2 regions of the Shewanella halotolerans genome follow, and region 2 is predicted to be linked to the other one. Evidence: predicted binding sites of a transcription regulator. Region 2 holds the regulator's gene; the other holds the start of a gene.

Region 1 (4,680 bases), 330 kb from region 2:
GTGAGCGCCGATCAGCTGGTGCATTGCTCACCCCAGGATGTGGGTTGGTTCAGCCATGAGAACCCCTTCGAGTTCGATATTCACGATTTTCGCTATCACGACTCGGCGCTCAAGTTCTGGGGCGGCACGCCGTCTGTGGCACCTTTCGCCCTCGCGGCCCACAGCATTGGCTATTTTGCCGAGCTGGGTAGCGACAAGGTTCGCCAGCACAACCTGATGCAGCTGGAGCGCATCTGGCGTCAGGTGGGTGATGCCCTGGTCTCACCCTCGGATCCGGCTCGTTGTAGCGGTACGGCCATCTTAGACTTCGGTGAAGCCCAGCAAACGGCGGTCGAGGCACTGACCCAGGCGGATATTAGCCTGGATGTGCGCAAGCAGGGGATGCGGATCTCGCCCCATATCTACAACGGCGAGCAGGATATGCAGCGACTGCTGGATGCCCTGGCGCCTTTCTGTCGCTAGCCTAATTGCCGTTACTCCCGCAGTAGTGAGTGAATGACCGTAAAACAGATAGCAAAAAGCCAGGCCGAGTGCCTGGCTTTCTATTGGAGCAAGCGTTTCACTAATGTTTTAGCGCTTCGTTCATTCCTTTAACGCTTTGCTTATGCCCTTATCGCTTCGCTCATTCTTTTAACGCTTTGCTAGGGTCAGCTCGACGAAACGTTTGATGATGGCGGCGTTAGCCAGGATGCGTTGATCGAAGCTTTGCTGGCCCGGAGTCTCGCTACAGACGCCGACGCTGGCGCCCAGTCGCACCAGAAAGGCCTCGAAGGAGAGGTCGAAATGGTTGAAGATGATGCCATCATTCACTGGGCAGTCGTCGATCAGTCCGTCCTGGGCGATGGGGAAATAGTGCCCCAGGGCGTCGCGCAGCTCGCGACTGAATTGGCCTGGGTGCTGGTTGGCCTCGAAGGAGTAGATGTAGGTGTCTGTAAGCAATACATCTTCATGGCAGGTGAGGATGCCATCTTTACTGGCGGCGGCCAGCAGCTGAGAGTGAGCCAGCAGGATCTCACCCTCGCTCGAGGTGTCCTGATTGCTGCGGCCACGGCCGTTCTCTAACACGAAGCCACGATTCGGGTTTTGTCCCAACTTGTTGAATCTATGGCCACGCTTGAAACCTGTGGGGTTCACCAGCGGCAGCAGGCTAAGGTTGAGCTGGCCGAAGAGATCGGGTTCCAGTTCGTTGAGGAAGTAGAGCAGCCCCCAGGGGCCGGCGGCCTCTTCGCCATGAAAGCCGGCGCTGATCAATATCGAGGGCTGATCCGCCTTCTGCGCCGGCGACTGATAGAGTTCCAGCGGATGCGGACCGGCATCACCCAGCTTGCGCGCCTGTAGCCCGAGGCGACTTGCCTGCTTTTCTAAGCGGGCATAGAAGCTGCTGATATCATTGCTCTGACAGCTAAAAATATCGCTGTGCCAGGTGAAAGACTGGAAGGGATCGCGGCTAGACATAATGGGATTCTAAAGTAAGTGATTCGGCGTGATCATGATAGCAGTTTGGCCATAAAGTTAAATCAATTTTATGCCCGACGTCAGGCGCTTAAGCCAAGTTTATCTGGTGGTAAAAAGGCATAAAAAAGCCGCCTTAAGTGGCGGCCTTTTCGAGCGCTAATCTTAGCTTAGCGGCAAGGATTATAGGCTTACAGGTTTTAGCACAGTTCGAACTCGGCTGGGTGGTGCGAGCCAGACTCGAAGCTTCTGTTGTCTTCAGCGCGATGCACGTTTCGCATCGGTGGAGTCTTTACTGGGAGTTGAAAAGAGAGTCCCGGCATCGAATAAAAGCCATAAAAAAAGCCGCCTCATGGGGCGGCCTTTTCGAGCACTAATCCTAGCTTAGAGGCGAGGATTATAGGCTGTAGTACAGTTCGAACTCGGCTGGGTGAGTGGTGCGAGCCACTTTCTCAGCTTCTGCTGTCTTCAGCGCGATGTAAGAATCGATGAAGTCATCAGAGAATACGCCGCCTTTGGTAAGGAACTCACGGTCTGCATCCAGGTTCTCAAGTGCGTTCTCAAGAGAGGTTGCAACCTGTGGGATCTCAGCCGCTTCTTCCGCTGGCAGATCGTATAGATCTTTGTCCATGGCTTCGCCTGGGTGGATCTTGTTCTGGATACCGTCAAGACCAGCCATCAGCAGTGCAGCGAACGCCAGGTATGGGTTAGCCGTTGGATCTGGGAAGCGAGTCTCGATACGACGTGCCTTAGGGCTTGGCACTACTGGGATACGGATAGACGCAGAGCGGTTACGTGCCGAGTAGGCCAGCATGACTGGTGCTTCGAAGTGAGGCACAAGACGCTTGTACGAGTTGGTGCTTGGGTTAGTGAAGGCGTTCAGCGCGCGAGCGTGCTTGATGATACCGCCGATGTAGTACAGAGCAGTCTCACTCAGACCCGCATACTTGTCACCAGAGAAGAGGTTTACACCGTCTTTAGCCAGTGATTGGTGAACGTGCATGCCGCTACCGTTGTCGCCAACGATTGGCTTAGGCATGAAGGTCGCCGTCTTGCCGTAAGCGTGGGCCATGTTGTGAACCACGTACTTAAGGATCTGGATTTCGTCAGCCTTTTCAGTCAGCTTGTTGAAGCGAGTCGCGATCTCGTTCTGACCGGCAGTCGCCACTTCGTGGTGGTGAGCTTCAACTACTTGACCCATCTCTTCCAGAACAAGACACATGGCGCTACGAAGATCTTGAGAAGAGTCAACCGGTGCTACTGGGAAGTAACCGCCTTTCACGAATGGACGGTGACCTGTGTTGCCGTCTTCGTAATGAGTGCCTGAGTTCCAAGCCGCTTCTTTAGCGTCTAGCTTAACGAAACAGCCTGACATGTCGGTGCCGAACTTAACGTCGTCAAATAGGAAGAACTCTGGCTCAGGACCAATGAGTACGGTATCGGCAATGCCGGTAGAAACCATGTACTCTTCGGCTTTCTTAGCGATAGAGCGTGGGTCGCGGTCGTAACCAGTCATAGTGCCTGGCTCGAGAATGTCACAGCGGATCAGGGCAGTGGTTTCTTCGGTGAACGGGTCAAGAACGAAGGTCGTTGGGTCTGGCATCAGTACCATGTCTGACTCGTTAATGCCTTTCCAACCAGCAATAGATGAACCGTCGAACATTTTACCGTCTTCAAAGAAATCGGCATCAACCTGGTGAGCAGGAATAGATACGTGCTGCTCTTTACCTTTAGTATCGGTAAAACGCAAATCAACAAACTTAACTTCAAGTTCTTCTAGTTGTTGTAAAACTGATTCAACTGACATTCTAAAGTCTCCGAGTAGAGTAGAGGGGATGCCCTTCTTATATCATTCAGCGTTGCGACCAACGCGGTTCTGGCATGAGTAAAGCTAGACTCGTGCCAAAAGTTTAACGTATTGATTTTTATGGGAACAATAAAGAAGGTAGGTGGCGGGAATCTCGTTATTGCACCATAAAGGTGCAGCTGATGCCTCTTGATGGTGCATTCACCAATATGGTGCGCACCAATATAAACATGACTATTCATAGCTGACTAAAAAATAATCCTGTGCGAGAGCCCCTCGCTAGAGTAGAATGGCACGTTTTTTATTGCAACAGCTATTATTAGGGCTGTTATCAATACCCTATTTTTTCGATGGTAAGAGGTTTATCCGTGTTAGAGAATTTACGTAACATCGCCATTATTGCACACGTTGACCATGGTAAAACGACCCTGGTTGATAAGTTGCTGGCACAGTCTGGAACCCTTGAGACTCGAGGAGAGGCCGCTGAGCGGGTGATGGATTCCAACGATCTTGAAAAGGAACGTGGAATCACGATTCTGGCGAAGAATACTGCCATCAAGTGGAACGATTACCGTATCAACATCGTTGATACCCCTGGCCACGCCGACTTCGGTGGCGAGGTTGAACGTGTACTTTCTATGGTTGACTGTGTGCTACTGCTAGTTGATGCGGTCGATGGTCCAATGCCACAGACACGTTTCGTGACTAAGAAAGCCTTCGCTCAAGGTCTTAAGCCTATCGTAGTGATCAACAAGATCGACCGTCCGGGTGCGCGCCCTGATTGGGTTATCGATCAAGTATTCGATCTGTTCGACAACCTGGGTGCTACCGACGAGCAACTAGACTTCCCAATCGTTTATGCCTCTGCACTGAACGGTTTCGCGACTCTGGATCCTGAAGAGACTGGTACTGACATGACGCCACTGTTCGAGACCATCGTCGAGAAAGTGTCTTCACCTGACGCCGATGCCGAAGGTGCCTTCCAGATGCAGATCTCTCAGCTGGACTACAACTCATACGTGGGCGTTATCGGCGTTGGCCGTATCAAGCGCGGTAGCGTTAAGGTGAACCAGCAGGTTACCGTAGTGGGCGCCGATGGCACCACGCGTAACGGTAAGATCGGCCAGGTACTTGGCTACATGGGTCTGGACCGTCATGAAGTGACTGAAGCTAATGCCGGCGACATCGTAGCGATCACAGGTCTTGGCGAGCTGAAGATCTCTGACACTGTATGTGCAGTGGGCAGCGCCGAAGCCTTGCCTCCTCTGTCTGTTGACGAGCCAACACTGACCATGACCTTCCAGGTAAACACCTCGCCATTCGCTGGTAAAGAAGGTAAGTACGTGACTTCACGTAACATCCTTGAGCGTCTGCAACAGGAACTGGTACACAACGTGGCACTGCGCGTCGAAGAGACAGAG
Region 2 (4,680 bases):
GTGATCAGGGTATCTTTGAGCTCTTCGCCTAGCTCGTCGAGGATCTCCCCCGTGTGCTGCTGATCGATCAGCTGCCAGAGCACCTGACGGGTTCGCGGTGGTGAAGATTCCAGGATGAAGGCGATATCAGAGGCGGCCATGTCGTGCAGCATGCTGCGCACATGGACAAACATGCCGCTGCCTAAGGCTTGAGTTAGCTGATTAATGCGTTGATCTGTGGTTTCACTATCTAACACTTCGATCGGCATAGCTCCTCCTTTGGCAGTTGATTGAACGGCTTGGGTGGTAGGCTTGTAAGTCTATGATAAGTATAGGACGAAATTAAGCGGGCACCGCAAAGCGAGCCGATTATACGGCCTCATCGAATTTGGCGTCAATAAGAGCGCTGATGGCATCTAAGGCCGCCTGGGCATCTTTGCCTTCGCTGGTGATGGTGATGGTTTTACCCATGCCGGTTTCGAGCATCAAGAGGCCGAGTACGCTGGCGGCAGAGGCCTGTTTATCGCCCTGGATCAAGGTGACCTCGGCGTCGAACTTGGCGGCGAGCACAGCCAGTTTGGTCGCCGCTCTGGCGTGCAGGCCCAACTTGTTGCAGATGGTCAGCTCGCGAGCCAACTTAGTCATGCTTTAGCTCTCGGTGGCGCGCCTGAACCTTATGCTTGCCCTTGTTGAACAGCTTGGCGAGCTGGTCGGTCACATAGACAGATCTGTGTTGGCCGCCGGTGCAGCCGATGGCGATGGTGAGGTAGCTGCGGTTGTTGCGCTCCAGGTGTGGTAACCAGGTCTCCAGCAGGTTTTCGATCTGCCAGATGAACTTGTTGACCAGGGGTTGCTGACTCAGAAACTGCTGCACAGGCTCATCCAGGCCGGTTAGAGGCCTTAGCTCAGGTTCCCAGTGGGGATTAGGCAGGAAGCGCACGTCGAACATGAAGTCGGCTTCGGTCGGCATGCCATATTTAAAGCCGAAAGACTCGAAGTTGATCACTAGCTCCTTGTCGACCGTGCCCAGCAGGATCTCGCGCACCTTGTCGCTCAACTCATAGATGTTGAGGTTAGAGGTGTCTATGTAGTGATCCACGAGTTTGGCTATGGGATCGAGCAGCTTGCCCTCGAGCTGAATAGCCTCCTTGAGGGAGACCTTAGAGCGCGACAGCGGATGTAGCCTGCGGGTCTCGCTATAGCGCTTGAGCAGCACATTGTCGCTGGAGTTCAGGAAGAAACTTAAGATTTCGGTATCTTTAGGGAGCTTGGCCAGCTGCTTTTCCAGCTGGATCTCTTCGCTTGGCATGTTGCGCACATCGACGCTGATGGCCACGAGCTCGCTGCGCCCCTTGAGCTGCTCAAGCAGGGACTCCATCATCTGCAAGGGCAGATTGTCGACACAGTAGTAGCCTAGATCTTCTAGGACCCTGAGTGCGACGGATTTTCCCGATCCTGAGCGTCCGGATACCAAAACCAATTTCATTGGGTGATCACCTGATAGAGTTCGGATTCGTCTTGGGTCTTTCTTAGCTGCTTCATGATCGCCTTATCATTGAGTTTCTCGGCCATAGCGGCCAGGGTGCTAAGATGTTGCTCGCATTGATCTGCGGGCACCAATAACGCAAAAAGGATATCGACGGGCTGATTGTCAATGGCATCGAATGCGATTGGTTCAGCACATTTCACCAGTACGGCCACGGGTTGATCTATGTTAGTCAGCCGCCCGTGAGGAATCGCGATACCATTGCCTATACCTGTGCTGCCCATTTTCTCTCGAGCCAGAAGGCTTTCAAATATTTCTTGAGAGGAGAGGGTGGGGTACTGGACAGCGGCTAAGTCGCTGATAAGCTCCAGTACCTTTTTCTTACTGCCCGGAGTGGCGCAGGTGGTGCACTCCGGCCGCAGGATGGTACTCAGTTCCATCGTTAATGTTTAGTAAGCTTCTCTTTGTGTTTAATGACCTGACGATCGAGTTTGTCAATCAGGGAGTCTATCGCGGCATACATGTCCGCATGTTCGGATGTTGCGAACACTTCTCCGCCACGGAGATGTAACTTTGCCTCAACCTTCTGTTGCAACTTTTCGACATTTAATACAACGTGCACATTATTGATCTGATCGAAATGACGTTCAAGCTTTGTGAATTTCTCTTCGATGTAGCTTCGTAGAGATTGGGTGATCTCGATATGGTGCCCAGTCAGGTTTATTTGCATAAAGATAGTCCTCCAGTTTCCAGGTTTGTTTTATAAGCTCTTGCGCTGATTCGAGGGCGGTATAAGCATTGCCTCGCGATACTTGGCAATGGTGCGTCTAGCCACCTTAATACCCTGTTCGGCCAAGAGTTGAGCCATCTTGCTGTCGCTCAATGGCTTTTTCTGGTTTTCCGCAGCAACCAGCTTCTTGATGAAGGCACGTATTGCTGTTGAAGAGCACTCTCCGCCATCGTCGGTACCGACGTGACTGGAGAAGAAATATTTAAGCTCGAAGATCCCTCTCGGGGTATGCATATATTTTTGCGTGGTCACACGTGAGATGGTGGATTCATGCATCTCCACCGCCTCGGCGATGTCGTTCAGTACCATGGGCTTCATCGCCTCTTCGCCAAATTCGAAGAAGCCTTGTTGGAAGTCGACGATACAGTTGGTCACCTTGAGCAGGGTCTCGTTGCGACTCTCCAGGCTCTTGAGGAACCATTTGGCTTCCTGCAGGTGGCCGCGAATAAACTGGCCGTCCGCCTGACTCTTAGTGCTGCGGGCCATGGCGGCGTACTGCTGGTTGACGTTGATCTTGGGCATGCTGTCTGGGTTAAGCTCGACTACCCAGCGTCCCTTCTTCTTGGTGACGGTCACATCTGGGATCACGTACTCGTCGCGGCTGGCGGTGATGGCGAGCCCTGGACGGGGATTCAGGGTCTGGATCAGGGCGATGGCATCCCTCAGCTCATCTTCCTTGAGCTTGGTCTTGCGCATCAGCAGGCGGAAGTCGCGTCCGGCGATGAGATCCAGGTGTTCCTTGATCAGCATGCGGGCGTTAGCGATGTGCGGCGTGTCGTCACTGTATTGGGCCAGCTGGATCGTCAGACATTCGCTGAGGTCGCGGGCCGCCACGCCAATAGGGTCGAAGTGTTGTACCCGTTTGAGCACCGCCTCGACCTCGTCGAGTTCGATCTCAGGGTCGCCCATGGCCTCGAGAATATCTTCACAGGTCTGGGTGAGGTAACCGCGCTCGTCGATAGCGTCGATGATGGCGGTAGCGATGGCCAGGTCGTTATCGGAAAAAGGGGTCAGGTTCTTCTGCCATTCCAGGTGTTCATACAGACCTTCGCTGGTCTCGCCCTGAAAAGGCATGTCGTCGTCGCGCATGGCGCCCGAGCTTGAGTTTGGTGAGGCGGTGTAGACCTCATCCCAGGTGGTATCTACCGGCAACTCGTCTGGCATGGAATCTTGAGTCAGGGCATCTGAGGTCTCGACCCCTGAGTTATCCTGGCTCGAATCCAGCTCTATCTTGTCGTCGTACTTGTTGTCGAAGCTGTCGCTGACGCTATCGTCTTGCAGCTCGATGCTGGCGCTCTCCTGCTCTTCATCCAACTCCAGTAACGGGTTGGATTCTAATGCCTGCTGGATCTCCTGCTGCAACTCTAATGACGACAACTGCAACAGACGTATGGCCTGCTGTAGCTGGGGCGTCATGGTGAGATGCTGACCCATTTTGAGCTGAAGTGACGCTTTCATCGTACTGCTATTCCCTTGTTTCTAATTATAAAATGAGAAAGCTCTGGCTATATGTGCCGGACAAATATATCGGATAGTTCCTAAGGCCACAATTAACGCGTGGTTTTTCCTCTGTGGCCCCATTATAAGATTAACTATAGCTTGAATTGTTCACCTAAGTACACTGCTCGTACTTGCTGGTTGTCTAAGATTTCGGCGGGTGTGCCCTCGGCGATCAGATTACCATGGCTGACGATATAGGCTTTCTCACAGACGTCTAATGTTTCGCGCACGTTGTGGTCGGTGATCAACACCCCCAGGCCGCGATTCTTGAGCTGCTCGATGATCTTCTTGATGTCGATGACCGAGATGGGATCGACCCCGGCGAACGGCTCGTCGAGAAGAATAAACTTAGGGTTGGCGGCAAGCGCCCTGGCGATCTCCACCCGGCGACGTTCACCGCCCGAGAGTGCCATGCCGTGGCTGTCACGGATATGGGTGATGTGGAACTCTTCCAGCAGGTGTTCCAGCTCCTCTTCGCGGCCATCGTTATTAAGATCGCTGCGGGTCTGGAGTACGGCCATGATGTTGTCCCGCACCGAGAGCTTACGGAAGATACTGGCTTCCTGAGGCAGGTAGCCTATGCCTTTGCGGGCGCGTAGGTGCATGGGGTCTAGCGTCAGGTCGTCATCGTCGATAAAGATGCGGCCCTTGTCGCTCTGTACCAGGCCGACGACCATGTAAAAGGTAGTGGTCTTGCCGGCGCCGTTTGGCCCCAACAGGCCGACGATCTGCCCGGTCTTTACCGTGAGGCTCACGTCTTGGACAACGGCACGACTCTTATAGCTCTTGGCGAGGTTCTCCGCCTTCAAGATCAGGTCTGTCATTGTTTTTCCTGTTCTGGTTTCTTCTCGGGCTTCTGCTCTGGCTGGATCTGTTCCTGGTAGTTCTCAGGCTGAATGATGGTGATCACTCTGTCTTTGCCTGT

Evidence for each region. Region 2 encodes sigma-54, which starts transcription at its own class of promoters, with help from an activator protein. Its sites were predicted from a motif close to GTTGGCACGNNNNTNGNNT; they were not measured.
Region 1: a site for sigma-54 is predicted at 3,341-3,359, ahead of glnA (glutamate--ammonia ligase). Genes of this name have one in related genera too.

What each region holds. Positions count from the first base shown of each region.
Region 1 covers NZ_CP080417.1:4,310,992-4,315,671, reverse strand. The annotation lists gene K0H81_RS18655 (aminotransferase class V-fold PLP-dependent enzyme) at 1-462, shown strand, start outside; gene K0H81_RS18650 (N-acetyl-ornithine deacetylase) at 631-1,455, opposite strand; gene glnA (glutamate--ammonia ligase) at 1,850-3,259, opposite strand; gene typA (translational GTPase TypA) at 3,628-4,680, shown strand, end outside.
Region 2 covers NZ_CP080417.1:3,985,748-3,990,427, reverse strand. The annotation lists gene mgtE (magnesium transporter) at 1-248, opposite strand, end outside; gene K0H81_RS17255 (HPr family phosphocarrier protein) at 349-624, opposite strand; gene rapZ (RNase adapter RapZ) at 617-1,465, opposite strand; gene ptsN (PTS IIA-like nitrogen regulatory protein PtsN) at 1,462-1,905, opposite strand; gene hpf (ribosome hibernation promoting factor) at 1,908-2,195, opposite strand; gene K0H81_RS17235 (RNA polymerase factor sigma-54) at 2,226-3,713, opposite strand; gene lptB (LPS export ABC transporter ATP-binding protein) at 3,848-4,579, opposite strand; gene lptA (lipopolysaccharide transport periplasmic protein LptA) at 4,576-4,680, opposite strand, start outside.